Regions from separate parts of the Arthrobacter sp. FB24 genome, predicted to be linked through region 3. Evidence: riboswitches for the same ligand, from Rfam matches in the RefSeq annotation. Region 3 holds a riboswitch; each other region holds the start of a gene.

Region 1 (4,523 bases), 1.8 Mb from region 3:
ATCCGCCTTGGGCATGTCGCAGGCCAGAATCAGCGTCATCGCGGCCCGGAGCGGACCGCGCGCCCGTTCCAGTGCCGCCAGACCCGCAGCAATAGCCGCGGCAGGTCCCGAAAAGGCAGGCTCCTCGCGGCAGGACAGGACACCGGCAGGCAGTTCGCCGGGATCCGGGCCGACGACCACGGCGGCGCCAGCTCCGGCAGCCGCCGAAAGCGACCGCGACAGGAGGGTGGCGCCGTCGTACATCAGCTGGGACTTGGGCACGCCACCCAGCCGCGATGACCGGCCGCCCGCCAGGATTAAGGCATCAAACTCCACAAGGCAAGCCTAGCCATTGAGGCGGGTCTGCGCAGGGGTGACGCCTCAGGCGGCGGATTCTGGCAGAAGGAAAGGGTCCCAAGCGGGGGTGGGCTTTTCCAGCTCCTTGATCTGCCAGATGGTGCCGTGCGGAGGCGCGGGCACGAACCTGAGCTTCCAGCCCATCTCGGCCGGCGTGTGGTCGCCCTTCACGTTATTGCACCGAAGGCAGGCGGCCACAAGATTTTCCCAGGAGTCCGCACCGCCCCTCGATTTCGGGTGGACGTGGTCAATGGTGTGTGCTGCCTTACCGCAGTAGGCGCAGCGGTGGGCGTCACGGCGCAGGACGCCCCGGCGGCTCACCGCGGTGGTTGTGTTGTACCGCGGCCGGATGTAACGGTTCAGGAGAATCACGGACGGGCGGCCCAGAATCTCCTGCGGCCCGACGACAGGATCGTCGCCCTCGGCCACTACGCTAGCTTTTCCGGTCAGCACAAGAACCAGCGCCCGGCGGAAGGTTACAACCGCCAGCGGTTCATATCCAGCATTAAGAACGAGAGTGCGCATGCACATACCTCTTCACGGCCGCACCCGTCAGGGGCTCGAGGGCCGGCTGCCCTCTGCTTGTCCGGGCTATGGATCGACAACACAAGAGTAAACACTCAAGTGGCCGATCACCGAATCGGTCCTTTACCATACACCCCGTGTCGGCAAAAATTCACCTGCCGGAAACGCAGAAGAACCCCTGCCCGGAGGCAGGGGTTCTTCCGGCAAGCGTCAGCTGGAGGCTTTAGCCGCCAACGCGGATGAAGACCGGGCCGGAGCCGACGTTGACGCTGAACAGGGAGGTGGTTCCACCGTTCCAGCCACCGTGCACGGCCTGGCCGTTGCCGACGTATACAGCGATGTGGGCCATGCCCATGCCGCCGTTCTCGTAGTATGCGAGGTCGCCCGGCTGTGCCTCGGCTGCACTCACGGTGCGGCCCAGGGAAAGGTAACCGGCCGGCCAGCCGTGGTAGTTGATGCCTACGGCTGCAAGCGCGTTGGTGGCGAGGGCCGTGCAGTCCTGGGCAACACCGAGCTGGGCGTAAGCCGCAGCTGCGATCGAGGCGCCGTTTCCGCTGGCAGCAGCGGGGGCCGCCGGGGCCGCCGGCGCTGCCGGGGCGGATACGGTCTCTGCAACGGCAGCCGGAGCGGCCGCGGGAGCAGCTTCCTGGACCTCAACAACCGGCTTCGGAGCCTCAACGACCGGAGCCGGGGAGGTGGAAACAGCCGGCTTCTCGAAGGAGATGGCGATGCTGGATGCAGCCGAGATGTTGGCCGGAGCGGAAGACTGGACTTCCAGGGTGGAAGCAGAGGTTGCTTCGCGCTGAACATTGGTGTCGGCAGCGTTGGCTGCGATACCGCTCGTCAGGACCAGACCGGAGGCAGCAGCGATAACCGCAGCCTGACGGCCCATGCCACCGGCGTTGTCGCCGACGGCCTTGGCAATGACAGCAAGCGAGTTGGTCTTAGTAACCTCGGCGCGATGCCGTGCGATGGCACGTGTAGTCATTAGTTCTCTCTTTCGTTTTCCTCAGACTGCATGGCAGGCCGCGGTTTTTGGACGCTCCGGCATCTTGGGGGTAAGCCGGAACGGCCCGAACAGGGTTTTTAGCGAAGAACGCGCGCTTCAGCGAAGGGAAGCGCGTGTTTTAGCGAAGCGTGTAGAACGCAGAAGTGCCCGTGGCGGACACAGCGTGCAGGAGAGTGCCCTGCGAGGGGTTGAGCGCGCTGATCATCATGCCGTTGCCGACGTAGATGCCAACGTGGGCGCCGCCGTTTTGCATGACAAGATCGCCCGGCGCCGGTGTGGCGGTAGGCGTCATGGCTGTCCATGCGTTGGTGCGGGGGATGCTGATGCCGGCCTGCGCGTAAACCCACTGGGTGAAGCCTGAGCAGTCCCAACCGCTGGGAGTGGTGCCGCCCCAGACGTACGGGCTGCCGATACCGGTGTAAGCGATAGCAGCGAGGCCCGATGCTGCTGCGGAAGATGCGGCGTCAGCAAGCTTGCTTGCCTTGGCCTCTCCGGCAGCCTCAGTGGAGGTCTCGCTGGCGTCCGTACCGGTGGACTGTGCCCGAACGGTTTCAACCTTGGGCGCTGCCTTCGTGGTCACTGCCGGACGCTCGAAGAAAACAGTCGCTGTCGGTTCTGCAGTTACGGTCAGCTGGGCCGACTGTGAGCCGGACTCCGTCGAAGCGGAAACGCCCAGGTTGGTATCGGCGGCGTTTGCCGGCATCCCAACACTGAGGATCAGTCCGGAAGCAGCTGCAATGACAGCCGCCTGGCGACCTACGGTCCCGGCGTTGGCAGTAACAGCCCTGGACACGGAGTTCAACGGGTTCGTACGAACCGTTTGCGCGCGGTGGCGCGCAGAATTGTGACGTGTAGACACGAAGGTAGCCTCTCCCAATGCCTACGAGGTGAGCTGTCGGATTCGGATGGGAGTCACCCGGCCGCTCGGCTTCCTGGGAAGCGTTGCGACTTAACCCCAAGGTCTTCTTGCGAAGACCAAAATTGGTTCCCCCGCCTCTGCCAGACGATGTAATGCGAACGGACCTTGAGCGGTGGCAGAGTTAGGCAATCCACTCAAGAGCGCCAACTTCGGAAAAGTTGGCGTGCTCTAAACGGTACAGGAATTCCGAACGAATGTCACATTCAGGTCACGGCATGTCACAGGGATGCGAGAGTGACCCATCGTTTGGATCAGAGCCAGCCGAGCGGGTCGACGACTTCGCCGTTGACCATCACTTCGAAATGGAGGTGGCAGCCGGTGGAGGCGCCGGTGGTCCCGCTGAGCGCCACCACATCGCCGCGGTTGACCTTCTGGCCGACCTGGACACTGGACGACGAGAGGTGGTTGTACGTGGTTTCCAGGCCGTTGCCGTGGTCAATCACCACACGGTTTCCACCGCCGTAGGGGTGCCAGCCGGAGAAGGTCACGGTTCCGCTGGCGGCAGCAAAAACGCTCGTGCCGCACTGGGCCGCGTAGTCCTGGCCGCGGTGGAACTCGCCGGCTCCGCCCGTGATCGGGCTGACCCGGAAGCCGAAAGGTGATGCGGTGACCATCTGTTCCAGCGGCGCGCCCAGGCTGCCGGTGGATGCCGCGCGGGTGATGGTTCCGGCTGACTGCGCGCTCAGCAACTGCTTGAGCTTGCCGTCCGGATCCCCCTTGGTGGCTACGGTGGTCCGGTTGAAATCGATCTTGGCGCTGGCGGCCGCGGAGACCTCCGGCTGGGCCGCGACTGATGCGGCGGCGGTATTCGCCGTGTCTGACGTGGCGACCATGGGGCTGGTTGACGGGACGGTCACGGTGAGGACCAGTCCGGTGGCGGCTAGCGCAATGCCTGCCTTCTGACCCACGCCGCTCGCCGAGGCGAAGTCCGTCACCTGGCTGAACAGGCTCCGGCGCCGGCGCGCATCACGGTGTGCGTCGCGCGGCCTGACCGTCATTACGGCTTCGGCCACGGGGTACTCCGAAGCGGGACCGGTCGCCCTGCGGCGGCCCCTGACGGTCTGCGTGGTCAAGAATTATCCTCTCTGGGAAGCCTGCGGAGTTAGCTGTCGGATTCGGGTCAGAGAGATCAAAGACCCGGTCCGCCAATGCAAGGCATCCGACACAGGGGTATCCCAAAGGAATCCTTCGTCGGAGGTGCTTTGCCGCTGACGGACTTCACCCCAAGGCCGTCTTGCAACGGCCGGTTGTGGTTCCCCCGCCTCTGCCAGGAGGTGATTCGTACCGTGATCCGCTGGCAGAGCTCGGCTTCGGATCAGGTAACGCTTTAGTATCGGCGCTAGTCCTCAACTATAGGTGATTAATCAGCGCGGTAATAATTCCGTTATCTGCGTCTCAGTGCGTTGTAGGTGGTCCTACAAGGTGCGCGGTTAGCGGACCGTAACAAATACGTGGGCTGCCACTTCGGGCGGCAGCTCCAGTGCACCTTCGATCTCGGGTACGCGCACCGAGATGTACTCCCCCACGCGCTCCAAAGACAGGGATGCCCCCGGACGGATGCCGCCTTCATCAAGCTGCACCAGCAGCTCCGGCTCAACCTGGATGGGCTCGGCCAGGCGGCTCACGGTAACGCGTGAGTCGACCCCGTATCCGGCCATGGCGTCAAGCAGGTTCACCACGCCGTCGGTAAACGCCGGAGCGGGCTGGCCGCCGAGTGCCGCCAGGCCGGGAATG
Region 2 (4,523 bases), 1.9 Mb from region 3:
GCAGCTCGATGAACGGCTGGGGCAGGCCTCGCGGCTGTCGAACGAGGCAGGACGGCCACGGCCCAGCAACCCGTCCGGCAGGCAGGACGGGTTCGAAGGCCCGGGCCAGGGCGTCGGGACGCTCATCGCGCGCATAGATAACGGGACTGTCAGCAGCGCCGGGTTCCTCGCCAAAGACGCCACCGTGGCGTCCCTCTCCCCCGAGGATAACCAGATTCTTTTGGCACTCCAGCACGACGGAACGCCCGTCGACCGGGCACTGTCCACCGGCTCTTACCGCCTGGTGGCGGTCCAGGCGCCATACGGGGACGTGATTGTCACCGGACTCCCCCTGAACGAAAAACAGAACACGCTCAACTCTTTGGTATGGACGATGGTGATCGTGTCGATGGGCGGCCTGATCCTGATCGGCCTTGCCGGAACGGTGCTGATCCGTCGCACCATGAAACCCCTCGAGCAACTGTCCGAAGTCGCCACGCAGGTTTCGAAATTGCCGCTCGACGCCGGCGAGGTGGCCCTCGCAGTCCGCGTGCCGCCGTCGAACGCGCACCCCGGAACCGAAGTGGGCAGTGTGGGACATGCCCTCAACCTCATGCTGGATAACGTCTCCAAAGCGCTGGAAGCCCGCCAGCAGAGCGAAACCAAGGTGCGCCAGTTCGTGGCCGACGCATCGCACGAGCTGCGCACGCCGCTCACCGCCATTCGCGGCTACACGGAACTCATGCGCATGACCGAGGACTTCACCCCGGACGGCCAGAAGTCGCTGGCCAGGGTGCAGAGCCAGTCTGAACGGATGACCACCCTTGTGGAGGACCTCCTGCTGTTGGCCCGGTTGGACGAAGGCCAGCCGCTAAAGATCAGCGATGTGGACCTGACGCAGCTTGCGGTGGAAACCGTCAGCGACGAGAAGGTCATGGCACCGGACCGCATCTGGCAGCTGGAGCTTCCGGAAGAGCCCGTGGTGGTCCGCGGGGATGCCAGGCAGCTGCACCAGGTGATCGCCAACCTGCTCTCCAATGCCCGCAAGCACACGGAACCGGGCACTACCGTGGTCACCGGAGTGATGCGGTCAGCCGACGGCAGCGCCGTGGTGACCGTAACGGACAACGGTGCCGGGATCCCGCCGGAGTTTGTGGACCGGGTTTTCGCCCGCTTTGCCCGGGCGGATGCGGCGCGAACCAGTCCGGGAGGTTCTGCTTCTGGTTCCGGCGGCACGCGCGCTGCGGCTGCCGAGGGCACGAGTGGCCTGGGCCTGTCGATCGTGCAGTCGATCGTGGAGGCGCACGGCGGAACCGTGGAGGTCAATTCACGCCCGGGACGCACCGAGTTTGCCCTGCGGCTCCCGGGAGAATTACCGGAAGCCTAGCGGCACCGCAAACCCGCTTCCGGCTTCGGCGATCCCGCAAGCCAACGCGCCGCCATCGTGACCCTCGTTACCGAAATGTGACTTAAGCGCCGGACTCCTGTACGGTTTTTAGAGTGCGGCCACCGTTCCGGCCGCATATCCGGATGGACGCCAAACTCTGCCGCTACCCGGATTTCCTCATGATCAGGCAGAGGCGGGGGACCCAGGTCTCCGGGCATTCTGCATAGCCGCCCTTGGGGTGAAGCCGACACGTGAAGTTCCGTGCGGCCGGATGACCTCATCCGAACCCGACAGCTAACTCCGCCGGCATCGAGAGGCAACCATGACTAAATCCACGCCAGAAGTACGTCCTGAGCCCGCTTCCCGCAAGTCCGCAGCGCCTGCGCAACGCTCACGCCACCGCGCCGAAGCAGCCGCCAAGGTGTCCCCGCTGTCCCGGTTCGCTGCCAGCCTGCAGGGCTCCGGCCGCCGGGCCGCAGTAGTAACCACCGCTTGCGCCGTGCTGATTGGTGTCGGCGCCGCCGGCCAGGCTTCCGAACCCGTCGGCCCTGCAACATCGGCAACGGGCGCAGGGAGCGCCGCAACTACTGCCGACGCCGAATCGAAGCTCGCGTTCGAAAAAATCCTCGTTTCCGCCATGCCCGCGCCGTCCTCCGTCAGCGTGAACGCGCAGTCGTCCGGTGAGAAGCCGTCGGAGGAGACGGCACCGGAAGCGCCTGCAGCCGCCCCCGCTCCTGCACCTGCCGCGGCTCCCCAACCGGCTCCTGCCCCGGCGCCGCCCGTAGCCGTGGACGATCCCGCAGCTGCCCAGGCGTATGCAGCCTCCCAGCTTGGAACGTACGGCTGGGCGGCTGACCAGATGCAGTGCCTCACCACGCTGTGGACCAAGGAATCGGATTGGAAGACCACTGCCACGAACGCCAGCAGCGGCGCGTACGGCATTGTCCAGTCGCTGCCGGCCGAAAAGATGGCCAGCGCCGGGTCCGACTACCTGACCAACTTCCGCACCCAGATCAACTGGGGCTTGAACTACGTGAAGGAACGGTACGGCTCCCCCTGCGGCGCCCTGGACTTCCACTACGCCAACAACTGGTACTAGACCGGCACCTGTAGCCACCTTGGTTCGCAACGCCGGAGGCCCCGAATCCATGCTTGGATTCGGGGCCCCGGCCGTCTTGGCTGTTTGCTTCCTCCTGGACCCCCGGGGACCTTCGCGCTCCGTTTCGGGGCCACAAGGTTTTCACAAGGTCGACGAGTGACTGTTGGTCGCCGCCGCTTTCAATTGTCTTCCCAGCGGCTGCCGGCCCCAGCGCCGTCATCAAGATGCAGGGAGCACAACAATGAAAAAATGGTTAGTTCCGACGGCCGTCCTGGCCTCAATCTTCGCGGCCGCCGCTCCGGCCGCCGCCGCCCCTTCGGGCCCGCCGATCACCGTGGACGGACCCGCCACTTTCACTAGCTGCGGATTTCCTGTCACCGGTGAAGTCACCGGCAAGGCCAAGAACATCACGACTCCCTCCGGGGACGTCATCAGCACTTCCCCGGCGCTGAAGGTAACCCTGACGGGGCCGAACGGAAAGCCCCTGAAGCTGGTCATCACGGGCGTCCTCTTCTTTTCGTTTCCAAGCGAAAACGTGATCGAAGTGAAGGCCACCGGCAACAACCTCCTTCAGCTCCCCTCTCCTGCCGGGCTTTTCCTCACGCGGGGGAATGTCAATTTCTCTGTGGACTCCCAAGGCAACGAATTGCGGAGATTCTCAGGATCCGGCACTGCAACCAACGTTTGCGACCTTTTGGGCCCATAACGCACCCAACCGCGGCGGCGGTGCTCCCACCAAAGACGGCGGGCGCACTGTCGCCGTTTCCCTTGCCCTTATCCGCACCCGGCAAGGCCCACAGCAGCTGCACAGCTTCGGCCTAAATTCTTCATATGCGGCGGCGCCATAGTTGAACCATGACGCTCACAGACCTGGCCACGGGAACCCCGCTGCACCCGCAACCGCAGGCCGCCGTCGACCCCAGGCCGGGTCCTCCCGATCCGACGTTCCTCCGGCCGGGTCACGTCCGCCGGGCCCCCACAGATACGCGGATGACGGGCGTGACAGGAACCGCTGCGCCCGTCCTGGATGTAGTCATCCCGGTCTACAACGAGGAACAGGGCCTGGAGCAGTCCCTTCGCCAACTCCACTGGTATCTGGCCGGCACGTTTCCCTACCCGTTCCGGATTACGGTGGCGGATAATTCCAGCACCGACGGCACGCTCAAGGCCGCCGAGCGAGTGGCCCGGGAACTACGCGAGGTCACGGTGGTCCGGCTAACCTCCAAAGGACGCGGCAACGCGCTCCGCACCGTGTGGCTGGCCTCGCCGTCACCCGTCCTGGCCTACATGGACGTGAGTCTTTCCACCGACCTCGCTGCGCTCGCTCCCCTGGTCGCCCCGCTTCTTTCCGGACACTCGGACCTGGCGATCGGGTCGCGGCTGGCACGATCTTCTTGTGTTGTCCGCGGACCGTGGCGGGGATTCATCTCCCGCTGCTACAACTTTCTGCTGCATACGCTGATGGGTGCGCGTTTCAGCGATGCGCAGTGCGGCTTCAAGGCTATCCGTGCAGATGTTGCCCGGCACATCCTGCCGCACACGGCCGACACCGCATGGTTCTTTGACACCGAACTGCTGGTCTTGGCCGAAAGATGCGGACTCCGCGTACACGAGGTCCCGGTGGACTGGACCGACGGTGGCGACGCCGGTGTGGACCTTTTCCAGACCGCGCTCGCCGATCTTCGCGGCATGGGCCGCCTCAGCCGCGACCTGGCGGCCGGCCGCATTCCGGTTCCGGAACTGCGGGCCCAACTCGCGCCGTGGTGCCACCGCCTCGATGACGGCTACGGCAGCCGGAGCCACCGCATGGCTTCCTCCGGGCAGGTGAAATACCGCGTCGGAGCAGCAGGAGAATGAACGCTGAGGAAGAAGTTGGCCAATGCCCTGTCCACCGGAGAAGCCCCGAGGAGCGCCACCCTGGCCACGGTGCTGGGACGGGCAAAGACGCGCCGGGCGCCGCGGCTCATGGACTCAGTCGCAGCCATGTCCACCAGCATCGGAAACGGACGTCCGCAGCTCAGTTCATTGACGGCGGACATCACGGCCACGGCGGCTTCC
Region 3 (4,523 bases):
CGCTGGGTGCGGGATCCCGATCCGTGGCTGAGGCGCGCGGCGGCGCTGTCGCTTGCGGACGCCGCTCAGCCGCCGGCCCGGCGCTCCACCACCGCGTAGGCCCTGCCTTCCAGGAACTCCCAGTCTGTAACCACCATGAACCCGAGGGCGCTGACACGGTCGTTGAGAACCAGGACGTCAAAGCCGCCGTCCCGCGGCTCGGCGTCCCACGTCGCCACATGCAGTTCCTTGCCCTCGAGGATCAGGAGCTCCGTGTTGACGTCGAAATCCTCCGGCGGCTGATCGCTCAGCTGGCAGATCGCCACGCAATAGTGTTTCACCACGTATTCCGCTTCACGCGGGTTCTTACGCAGGGAAGGCGTTGTTGTAGCGGTACATGAAGGCCGCCATGGCGTCCCTGTTCACGGACTGGACGGGACGGAAGGTCCTGGTGCCGTTCCCTTCGACCCAGCCGGTGGAGATGTTCATCGACGCGAGCCAGTTGATTTCCTTGTAGAACTGCGTCTGCGGGACCACGTCAGTGAAGAGGGAGGCGCCCGGGGCGTTGTAGGCAGGGCTGCCGGCAAAGCGGTACATGAAGGCTGCCATCGCATCACGGTTCACGGTCTGCAGCGGCCGGTACGACTTGGCGCCGTTTCCTTCGTCCCAGCCGGTGGAAATGCCCTTCGAAGCGAGCCAGGCGATTTCCTTATAGAACTGCGTCTGCGGCGTCACATCGATAAACGGGGAGGTGCCCGGCGGTGTGTACGCCGGACTCCCGGCGAGTCGGTACATGAAGGCAGCCATGGCATCCCGGTTGACGGCGAGCGCCGGGCGATACGTGCTGGTGCCGTTGGCTTCAACCCAGCCAGTGGAAATCCCTTGCGAGGCGAGCCAGCTGATCTCCGTGTAGAACTGCGAGTTCGCGGGAACATCCGTAAACGAGCCCGCCGGCGAGGGTGACGGGGTCGGCGATGGTGACGGTGAAGGCGAGGGAGGCGGTGACGTCACGGGGGACTGGCCCAATGCCTGCGCCACTGTACGCACCGACGTCGTACCGTTTGCTGTCCGCGCGGCCAGCCACGTGACGAACTCTTTGAACAGCGCGGGGCTGATGGACAGCGACGGATCCGTTCCGTTCGCAATCTCGTGGAACGTCAGCTGCAGCCAGCCGCCGGTTGTCTCGGCGTTGGTGACTGTCGCCTGCAGGTCCGCCAGGGTCCATGTGGCGGCCACCTGGTCCGGCGCCTTGGTGACCATGGGTTCCTGCGGCGGGAGCGTCTCGGCGACAGGGCAGTCGGCGCAGCTGGCGGGAGAACGGATGTCGCCGAGGCCACGGGAACTGCTGTACCCGCAGCCGCTGACGGCGTTTTGGGCTGTCTGATTCACCGCCGCGAAGGGGTAGGCGAAGTTCCGGACGGTGAAGCCCCAGGCCTCGAGGGTCGACTTGCTGTTGCAGGCCTCCGCGCTGGCGGCCGCTGCGCTGAGCGTTGTCATGTCCGGGTGGGTCACGCTGTGGCCGCCGATCTCATTGCCGTCGGCCACGAGAGTGTTCAGGTTTGCCTGGGTGAGGAACCCGGACTGGCCCACGAAGGACGTGGTGATGAAGAAAGTTCCCACCAGTCCGTGGGCTTTCAGCTCCTGCGCCGCGGCCAACTGGCTGCCGAGGCCGTCGTCGAACGTCAGGCTGACGATGGTTGGCGCCGCAGCCTTCGAAGTACCGGCCACGCCCGCCACTGTGCTGACAGCAAGCAGCAGGGCACCCAGGACTGCAACCCAGCGCCTGCCGTGCCGGCCTTCGGCCAATGGTTCAGGGGGATCCGCCACGCAACGCGCGGGCTTGCGGACAGGCTGATTCGACCAACGCATGATGCCTCCAAGCGTGTGAGTCCCCCCGCAAGAACATGCACGTAGACTACGCCTCGCGGCGCCAAGGCAAAACACTCGACTTTGATTGCCGCAGTACCCAAGTACACAGCAGCCATCTGCATGCCGCCCTTGGTCCGGCAGCGCGTTACTCAAATGTGACATCGGCCGAGAGGCACGCGTACGGTGGAACGGTGCCGGTTATCTCAGATGCGGGCACTCCCGGGCGGATTGCCTAACCCTGCCGCGGTCCGGGATCCGATCGAAACCATCCGGCAGGGACGGGGAAACCACTTTTGGCCTGCAGGATTCTTGTGCAGGTCTTCGGGGTGAAGCCGCACGCCGTCCTCTGAGCGGATGGCAACTGCGGCCGGGTGTCTCCCATCCGAATCCGACAGCTAACCTCGCAGGCATCGGGAGAGGTTACTTCATGTCTTCACGCAAACTGCCCGCTCATCATCCGTCAACCGCGCCTGCAGGGCGCTCCGGGTTCCCAACGGCCCGCGGCAGGAGCAAGGTTGGCCGCCAGGCCGCGGTAATTGCGGCGGCTTCGGGCCTGGTCCTGTCCAGCGGGATGGCTGCGCAGGCCGCCGAGGCTCCCGCGGAACGCGACTCGGCACCGGCATCCGGCCTCGACGCCCAGGCCCAGGTGGGTGCCCCGCTCAGCGCGGACTCCCACGTCAGGATCAGCTTCGAGCGGCCGGACGTCAGCACCACCCCCGCTCCGGTCGAAGTGCCGGTTGCAGAGCCCGCCCCGGCAGAAGCGGCGGCCCCGGCGGCAGCTCCGGCACCGGCCGCGACACCGGCGGCCCCTGCCGTTTCCGTCCAGGTCCAGGCGGCTGCGCCCGCCCCTGCCCCGGCCCCGGCTGCCGGCGGCGTCAATGCCGCCATGGTTTCTGCCGCCTATGCCCAACTGGGCATCACCCAGGACTGCACCGCCATGGTGGAGAAGGCGCTTGGCTCCGCAGGCATTCCCGTCGGCGACCTGGGACCCATGCAGTTCATGAACTACGGCTCAGTGGTGGGGGAACCCCAGCCCGGCGACATGGTGGTGCAGTCCGGCCACGTGGGCATCTACGTCGGCGACGGACAGGTGATCAGCGGCGGCATGAACGGCGTCAACGCCACCGTCACGCACCCGTTGTCCTGGCTGACGGCCACCGGCGGCGTGACTTTCGTCCGCGCCGGAGCCTAGCCTTCCGTCCCGTTCTCGCCGGGGGCAGGGAACAGGATGACAGGCCGGTGATCTGCTGCCTTGGGGGCAGCCGGTCACCGGCCTTCCCCGTCGCCACGTATCCGCCCGGGGTTTCAGGGCGGGGATATCGCGATCTGAACCGTGCCCTCGCCCTCTGCGAATTTGATGCGAAGGACCGCATCGCGCGTGTCCGCCGGGATAGTGAAGCGGACATCGCCCGATTTGCTTGCATCGCCAGCCACCAGCTCGTTCAGGCCGGAATCGGGGGAGTGGCTCACCCCGCTCGCGTTCAGCCTGAATGTTGAGTCCCAGAAGTTGATGTCGTACCTGCCGTGGTTGGTGCATCTGAGCGTAAACGTCACCGCGATCTTGCCGGACACATCAGGGCGGGCACGGGCACCGAGAATTTCGTATTCGACGTCGGCAGCCCGGTAGCGGCGTTCGGCGGGCAGGGCCACGGCCCATTCCGGGCTGTTAGCGGCGCCGGACCCGGCACCCGACGGCGGCACGGTGCCGTCCGGTTGTGCGGACGCGCCGGCGGCGGAGGAGCCCGCCGTTGAAGCTGCGGGCTTGCCGGCGTCGAACATCCCAAGCTGCCCGAGGCCGAGCAGCAGCCCCGTCACAGCGGTGATAACCGCTGCGGCGGCGGTCAGCAGACCGGGCAGCGTAGCCCACCAGCTGGTCGGTTTCTCCTCCGCCATAGCAGCTCCCCCTCGGTCCCGTGCCAGGGTCAAGATCCGTTGTATCCCAATACTCCTGCCAGGCGGCCACCAGCGCCAGATGCCGGCCGGCGCCGCATAGGCCCCCGGCCGAAACCCCCGTCCTGCCAGTGCGGAACGGCCCTGTTATCCCTGCCCCGACACTCGTACTCTGGTTCTTGGAGGTGATTGCCATGAAGGCAACCCAGGGAGACCGGATCACTATCCGGGGCAAGACGGTCGGATCGGCGGAGCGGCACGGCCAGATCATTGAGGTCCACGGCGCTGACGGAGCGCCGCCCTACGTGGTGCGTTTCGACGACGGCCATGAAACCACGGTCATTCCCGGCGGGGATTTCGTTGTGGACAGGATCCACCCGCAGTAGGGAAGCTGCTGTGCACCTGGGCTGCCAGACGCCGCCTGGCCGCTATTCGGCGGCCTTGGCGAACACTGCGGCGCTGACGAACTCGATGCCCGTAAAGGGCTCGTCTCCCTCAACCCATGCATCATGCCCTGGCGGGATGCTGTAGGAGTCATCAGCGGCGATGGTGATCTGGCTGCCGTCAGAAGTCTGGACCGTGAGCTTGCCGGAAACGCAGAAACCAACGTGGCTGAGCTGGCACGAATCGGTCTGGACGACGGGCTTGATGCACTCGGACCAACGCCAGCCGGGTTCAAACTTGAATCTTCCGATGGTGTAGGCGTCGACGGATACAAGATCCACTTCCGTCTTGTCCGGGCGGCGCTTTTCGTCCGGAGAATTGTGCGACTTTACTGCGAGCTG
Region 4 (4,523 bases), on a different replicon from region 3:
CGGACCACAGCGCGCCGAACCGCAAGTGACGGTCCGGCAAAGTTCGCTTCGCTAGCGTTCAGAGAGCCTGGTCGATTGCATGCGCGCCCGGCAGGGAGGTCAGAGCCGTCCAGCCGCGGGCGCACTTGCGGGCGTTGGCCGCGGCGGGCCCCGCCTGCCTTCGGTTGGTCTGCCCTCAGTTGGGCAGCCGGTGTGGCTTTTTCACCGACCAGTGACGCCATTTGCCTTCCGGAGCCTCTGTCTGGACCGGTTCCGCTTCAGCTAAATTCTGGCAATACCGTGCCGTCCGTCTTCGCATGATGTGATTGCGGCGCCGGCCGTGGGCCGCTTCCGTTCTCCCCGACGCGTCGGGACGAACCTGACCCCGCTTGCGGAGGAGTTTCCGGTGCGCGTATGCAACGCCGTGTGCGGCCGCAATTAGAGGTTGTGGGCCAGCAGTTCAAGGCCGATCATCAAGAGGCTACGCAACCTCGGCCAGCATGATGACGACTTTGTGATGCAACGGGATCTCGAAGCGCCGGATCGCGAGGAACCCCACGACGGCGAGCGAGACCACGAGCACCCCTACCGCCCACCCGAGCGCTACAGCCGTGACATGAACCCGAGGCCGGCCGCGGCCAGCAGGAGCAGGACCAGGACCAGGACCCTCCACCCCGAACGCGATCATATGGCGCAGTTCCTCACCGGAGGGGAGCCTCGAATGCACCGTCAGGAGGCTCAGGAGATCGGCGACAAAGATCCCGAGCAGGGAGCAGATCACCACGATGCTGAGGGTCGCCGCCGCCGCACCGGGCGTGGTCTGGTCCGCGTGGCTGCGGAGCGCCAGCACGACAGCCAGTCTGGTGAAGATGGCGTAGACGCGTTCCTTGAGGCTCCCGCGCGCTGGCGGGCGGACGCTGACTGAGGCGCTGCACCGGCCGGCTGGGCTTCATTCATTTGAGGACGCAGGCAATCCAGCGCGCAAAGGACTCCTGCCGATGCCACATCATGATCCTCCTACGGCATCTGGTGGCCAGTGCGGAGAGGGATCTGATCGAATGCGCCGAAGGATACTCCGGCCAGGGCCGGCGTAGCTCGACTGCGATGGTGAAATCCAGGTCTAGAATTTGTTGACGTCGTTCTGGGCCGTCGGATACAGCTACAGTGACTGCTTCGCCACCCCAGTACGAACTCGGTCGCCCAGCTGGCCACGGGACCGAGGACATGATCGGCGTCGTCCTGGCCGTGAATCAGACATGGAACCGCATTGCGTACCAACAACAATCGCCATCCAAATCTGCAGTGCGGGATTTCGGCAACGGCGTCCGGGCCGTCCGTAGCTTTGGCACCGTCCCCGCACCGGCGGCGGGCCTTTATCAACCGGAGGGCGATATGCCAACGGCCGGTGACGCGCTACCCCCAAGGCAGCACCTCACCGGCCGTGGGCGCGGGTGTTACTAAGCGCCGGCGCGTACGAACGTAACGGGCCCCGTTGCGGTCAACCACGACAGCGGATGAACCACTGTCTGGTTCTTGCCGTTCATGCCCGAGCTGATCACCTGGCCGTTGCCTGCGTAGATTCCAACGTGTCCGGACTGAACAACCATGTCACCCGGGGCCGGGGTGCCGACAGTCTTGCCGTATTTCATGAACGCCATGGGGCCAATGTCGCCGACAGGGATGCCTGCTGCGCCCAAGGCCTTTTCGACGAGGCGCGTGCAGTCCTGGATGAGGCCCAGCTGCGCGTACGCGGCCGAAAGCATGGTGGCGTTGACTCCGCCCGCTGCCTGAGGGGCAGCGGCCGGCGCCGGGGCCGCCTGAACGGTGACCTTGGGCGCTGCGACCGGTGACTGGGCCGCCGGCGTCTTGGCCACCGGTGTCTTGGCCACCGGTGTGGGCTGAGGGATTTCGACAGCCGCCGGCGCTTCGATGACCGGTGCGGGGGTAGTGGTGACGGCCGGGCGTTCGAAGGATATCCGAACGCTGGCGTCGGCGCTGAGCGGAGCGGACGCCTGGGCGGTCACTTCCTGCGTGGAGGGCAGTGTCGCGTCCTGCTGGGCCGGAGCCTCTGCGGCCTGGGCAGCGATACCACTGGATAAAACGAGGCCTGAAGCAACGGCGATGACGGCGGCCTGCCGTCCCGCTCCGCCAAAGTTGTCTGCGGCAGACTTGGAAATCTTCGCGAGCGGACTGGTGTGAACGGTAACCGCGCGACGGCGGCCATGAACGCGTGTGGACATGACAAAGTAGCCTCTCCCAATGCCTGCGGGGTTAGCTGTCGGATTCGGATGGGAGTCACCCGGCCGCAACTCCTGCAGATGCAGTAGCGCGGCTTCACCCCAAGGCCTGGACCAGGCCAAACGTGGTTTCCCCGTCTCTGCCGGACGAATTCTGCGAACGGATCCCCGGCAGCGGCAGAGTTAGGCAATCGACCCGGGAGTGCCGCCCCTGGAGAGAACCGGCACGGAATCGACCGTACCCTAAGTAAGAGAGGATTGTCACATTCTGATAACGCCACGGGATAAATGTCACAGCCCCCAGGTGCAGGCGAGCAGAAAAGGCGGCCGGCCCAAGCTTCTTTCCAAGTCTCCGGGCCGCCTGCAGGGACTTGCATTTGTTGACAGAGAGGTGTCTAGCTTCCGCGAAACCCGGCCACTCAAAGCCGCGCACTCCCCCGCTGTTTGCACCCGCGGAAGGCCAACCAACCGGACCGTCCTCATGTCGTGGCAAAAGTGCCTCCACGTGCGGCGACGACGGACGCAGGTAAGGCTAGCGGTCACTTTCCGCAGTCGCCTGGCGCTAAAGAATCCCGCGGCACACCGAAATGACGCCTGGAGGCCTTCCAGGAGATGAAGATTCGGCAATCCGAAAAACATGCAAACGCATGCAGTGACTTCGAATATATGGAAGACTTGTCTTATCGAAGGGGAGTAGTTCCCACCGTCCGCGTGCCGCGGACGCAGCGGCGCATCGACATACTGGCATCCTCCAACAGGATGCCCGGTGCGCCACCCGGGCCTTGTAGGACCCGGGCGAGCGAGACCTTCGGTCAGACACCACTCTGACCGGGGTTCCCTTAAAACCAAGCGGGTCCGGTCCAGGGTATTGCCTTGAGGATGACCATGAACAACCTGCCCCAGACAGACACAGCAGCCCCCTCCCGGAGCGCCAGCCACGCGGACCTGCGCCGCTGGCGCCAGTATCTGGCCGACGAACGGGCCGAAGCGGCCGTGTACCGGGACCTTGCCGGCCGCCGGACCGGGGAGGAGCGCGAGATACTGCTGGCCCTGGCCGAGGCCGAGTCCCGCCACGAACAGCACTGGCTGGACATGCTCGGAGACCAGGTCGGCAAGCCGCGCCAGGGAAGCCTCCGCACCCGGTTCGTCGGCTTCCTGGCCCGCCACTTCGGATCCGTGTTCGTCCTCGCCCTGGCCCAGCGCGCCGAGGCGCGTTCCCCGTACACAGGCGATGTCCACGCCACCGACACCATGGCGGCCGACGAACAAATCCACGAGGAAATCGTCCGCGCCTTGGCCACCAGGGGGCGTAACAGGCTCTCGGGGAGCTTCCGTGCCGCCGTCTTCGGCGCCAACGACGGGCTGGTCAGCAACCTCTCCCTCGTGATGGGCATCAGTGCCAGCGGCGCGTCCAATGGCGTGGTCCTGCTCAGTGGCGTGGCAGGGCTGCTCGCCGGCGCCCTGTCCATGGGTGCCGGGGAATACGTTTCCGTCCGCTCCCAGCGCGAACTCCTCGAAGCCTCCACCCCGAACGAGGACGCCCACGCCCGGCTTCCCTACCTGAACGTCGACGCCAACGAACTGGCCCTCCTGTACCGTGCGCGGGGAATGGCAGAAGAGGAAGCAAACGCAAAGGCCGTCAAGACGCTGGAAAACCCCCACGAGAAACCCGTGGCGACACCCCCCGACCACGACAAGCACGAAGCCGTCGGCACCGGGCTGGGCGCGGCCACCTCCAGCTTCCTGTTCTTCGCCTCCGGCGCCATTCTGCCCGTACTCCCGTACCTGTTCGGGCTCCAGGGCATCACCGCACTGATCGTCGCCGGCATCATCGTCGGTCTGGCCCTGCTGACCACCGGCGCCATTGTGGCGCTGCTCTCCGGCGGGGCTCCATTGAAAATGGCACTGCGCCAACTCGGAATCGGCTATGGCGCTGCAGCCGTGACGTATCTGCTGGGAATGCTGTTCGGAACCAGCACGGCCTAGGTGGCACGGCAGGGAGGGGCAGCCGTCGGACGGCCGGACTGTCAGGGCTCCTAACCTACAGACCCTCGTCGCAGTTCTGACGATTTCCGGCCGACGCGGGCTGCCTCCAAACGTGCGGCATGATGAGGTTCATGACGATTGCCAAGTCCGTGCTGCTGTTTATTCTGGCCGCTGTCGCCGAGATAGGTGGTGCCTGGCTGGTGTGGCAGGCCGTGCGGGAGGGCCGTGCGTGGTGGTGGGCCGGGCTCGGGATCATTGCCCTGGGTCTGTACGGTTTTGTTGCGACCTTGCAGCCTGACGCGCACTTTGGACGGATTCTGG

What was found. Region 3 has a riboswitch for cyclic di-AMP ahead of ARTH_RS11815 (NlpC/P60 family protein). Riboswitches for the same ligand answer to the same signal wherever they lie in the genome.
Region 1: linked by a shared signal. The riboswitch ahead of ARTH_RS04090 (C40 family peptidase) and the one ahead of ARTH_RS11815 (NlpC/P60 family protein) in region 3 are both predicted to bind cyclic di-AMP.
Region 2: linked by a shared signal. The riboswitch ahead of ARTH_RS03340 (hypothetical protein) and the one ahead of ARTH_RS11815 (NlpC/P60 family protein) in region 3 are both predicted to bind cyclic di-AMP.
Region 4: linked by a shared signal. The riboswitch ahead of ARTH_RS21395 (hypothetical protein) and the one ahead of ARTH_RS11815 (NlpC/P60 family protein) in region 3 are both predicted to bind cyclic di-AMP.

The regions. Positions count from the first base shown of each region.
Region 1 is NC_008541.1:859,825-864,347, reverse strand. Features, by position in the region: gene mobA (molybdenum cofactor guanylyltransferase) at 1-315, opposite strand, end outside; gene ARTH_RS04100 (HNH endonuclease) at 361-861, opposite strand; gene ARTH_RS04095 (NlpC/P60 family protein) at 1,085-1,849, opposite strand; gene ARTH_RS04090 (C40 family peptidase) at 1,989-2,573, opposite strand; cyclic di-AMP (ydaO/yuaA leader) riboswitch at 2,734-2,911, opposite strand; gene ARTH_RS04085 (M23 family metallopeptidase) at 3,041-3,862, opposite strand; cyclic di-AMP (ydaO/yuaA leader) riboswitch at 3,866-4,100, opposite strand; gene ARTH_RS04080 (metal-dependent transcriptional regulator) at 4,220-4,523, opposite strand, start outside.
Region 2 is NC_008541.1:693,504-698,026, reverse strand. Features, by position in the region: gene ARTH_RS03345 (sensor histidine kinase) at 1-1,366, shown strand, start outside; cyclic di-AMP (ydaO/yuaA leader) riboswitch at 1,515-1,689, shown strand; gene ARTH_RS03340 (hypothetical protein) at 1,689-2,465, shown strand; gene ARTH_RS03335 (hypothetical protein) at 2,707-3,171, shown strand; gene ARTH_RS03330 (dolichyl-phosphate beta-glucosyltransferase) at 3,321-4,322, shown strand; gene ARTH_RS24510 (DUF7793 family protein) at 4,250-4,504, opposite strand.
Region 3 is NC_008541.1:2,623,666-2,628,188, reverse strand. Features, by position in the region: gene ARTH_RS11835 (DNA alkylation repair protein) at 1-99, shown strand, start outside; gene ARTH_RS11830 (hypothetical protein) at 66-320, opposite strand; gene ARTH_RS23145 (polysaccharide deacetylase family protein) at 346-1,848, opposite strand; cyclic di-AMP (ydaO/yuaA leader) riboswitch at 2,078-2,272, shown strand; gene ARTH_RS11815 (NlpC/P60 family protein) at 2,276-3,040, shown strand; gene ARTH_RS11810 (hypothetical protein) at 3,154-3,741, opposite strand; gene ARTH_RS11805 (DUF1918 domain-containing protein) at 3,933-4,124, shown strand; gene ARTH_RS11800 (cupin domain-containing protein) at 4,167-4,523, opposite strand, start outside.
Region 4 is NC_008537.1:43,667-48,189, reverse strand. Features, by position in the region: gene ARTH_RS21400 (hypothetical protein) at 461-829, opposite strand; gene ARTH_RS21395 (hypothetical protein) at 1,437-2,219, opposite strand; cyclic di-AMP (ydaO/yuaA leader) riboswitch at 2,226-2,385, opposite strand; gene ARTH_RS21390 (VIT1/CCC1 transporter family protein) at 3,102-4,202, shown strand; gene ARTH_RS21385 (YnfA family protein) at 4,334-4,523, shown strand, end outside.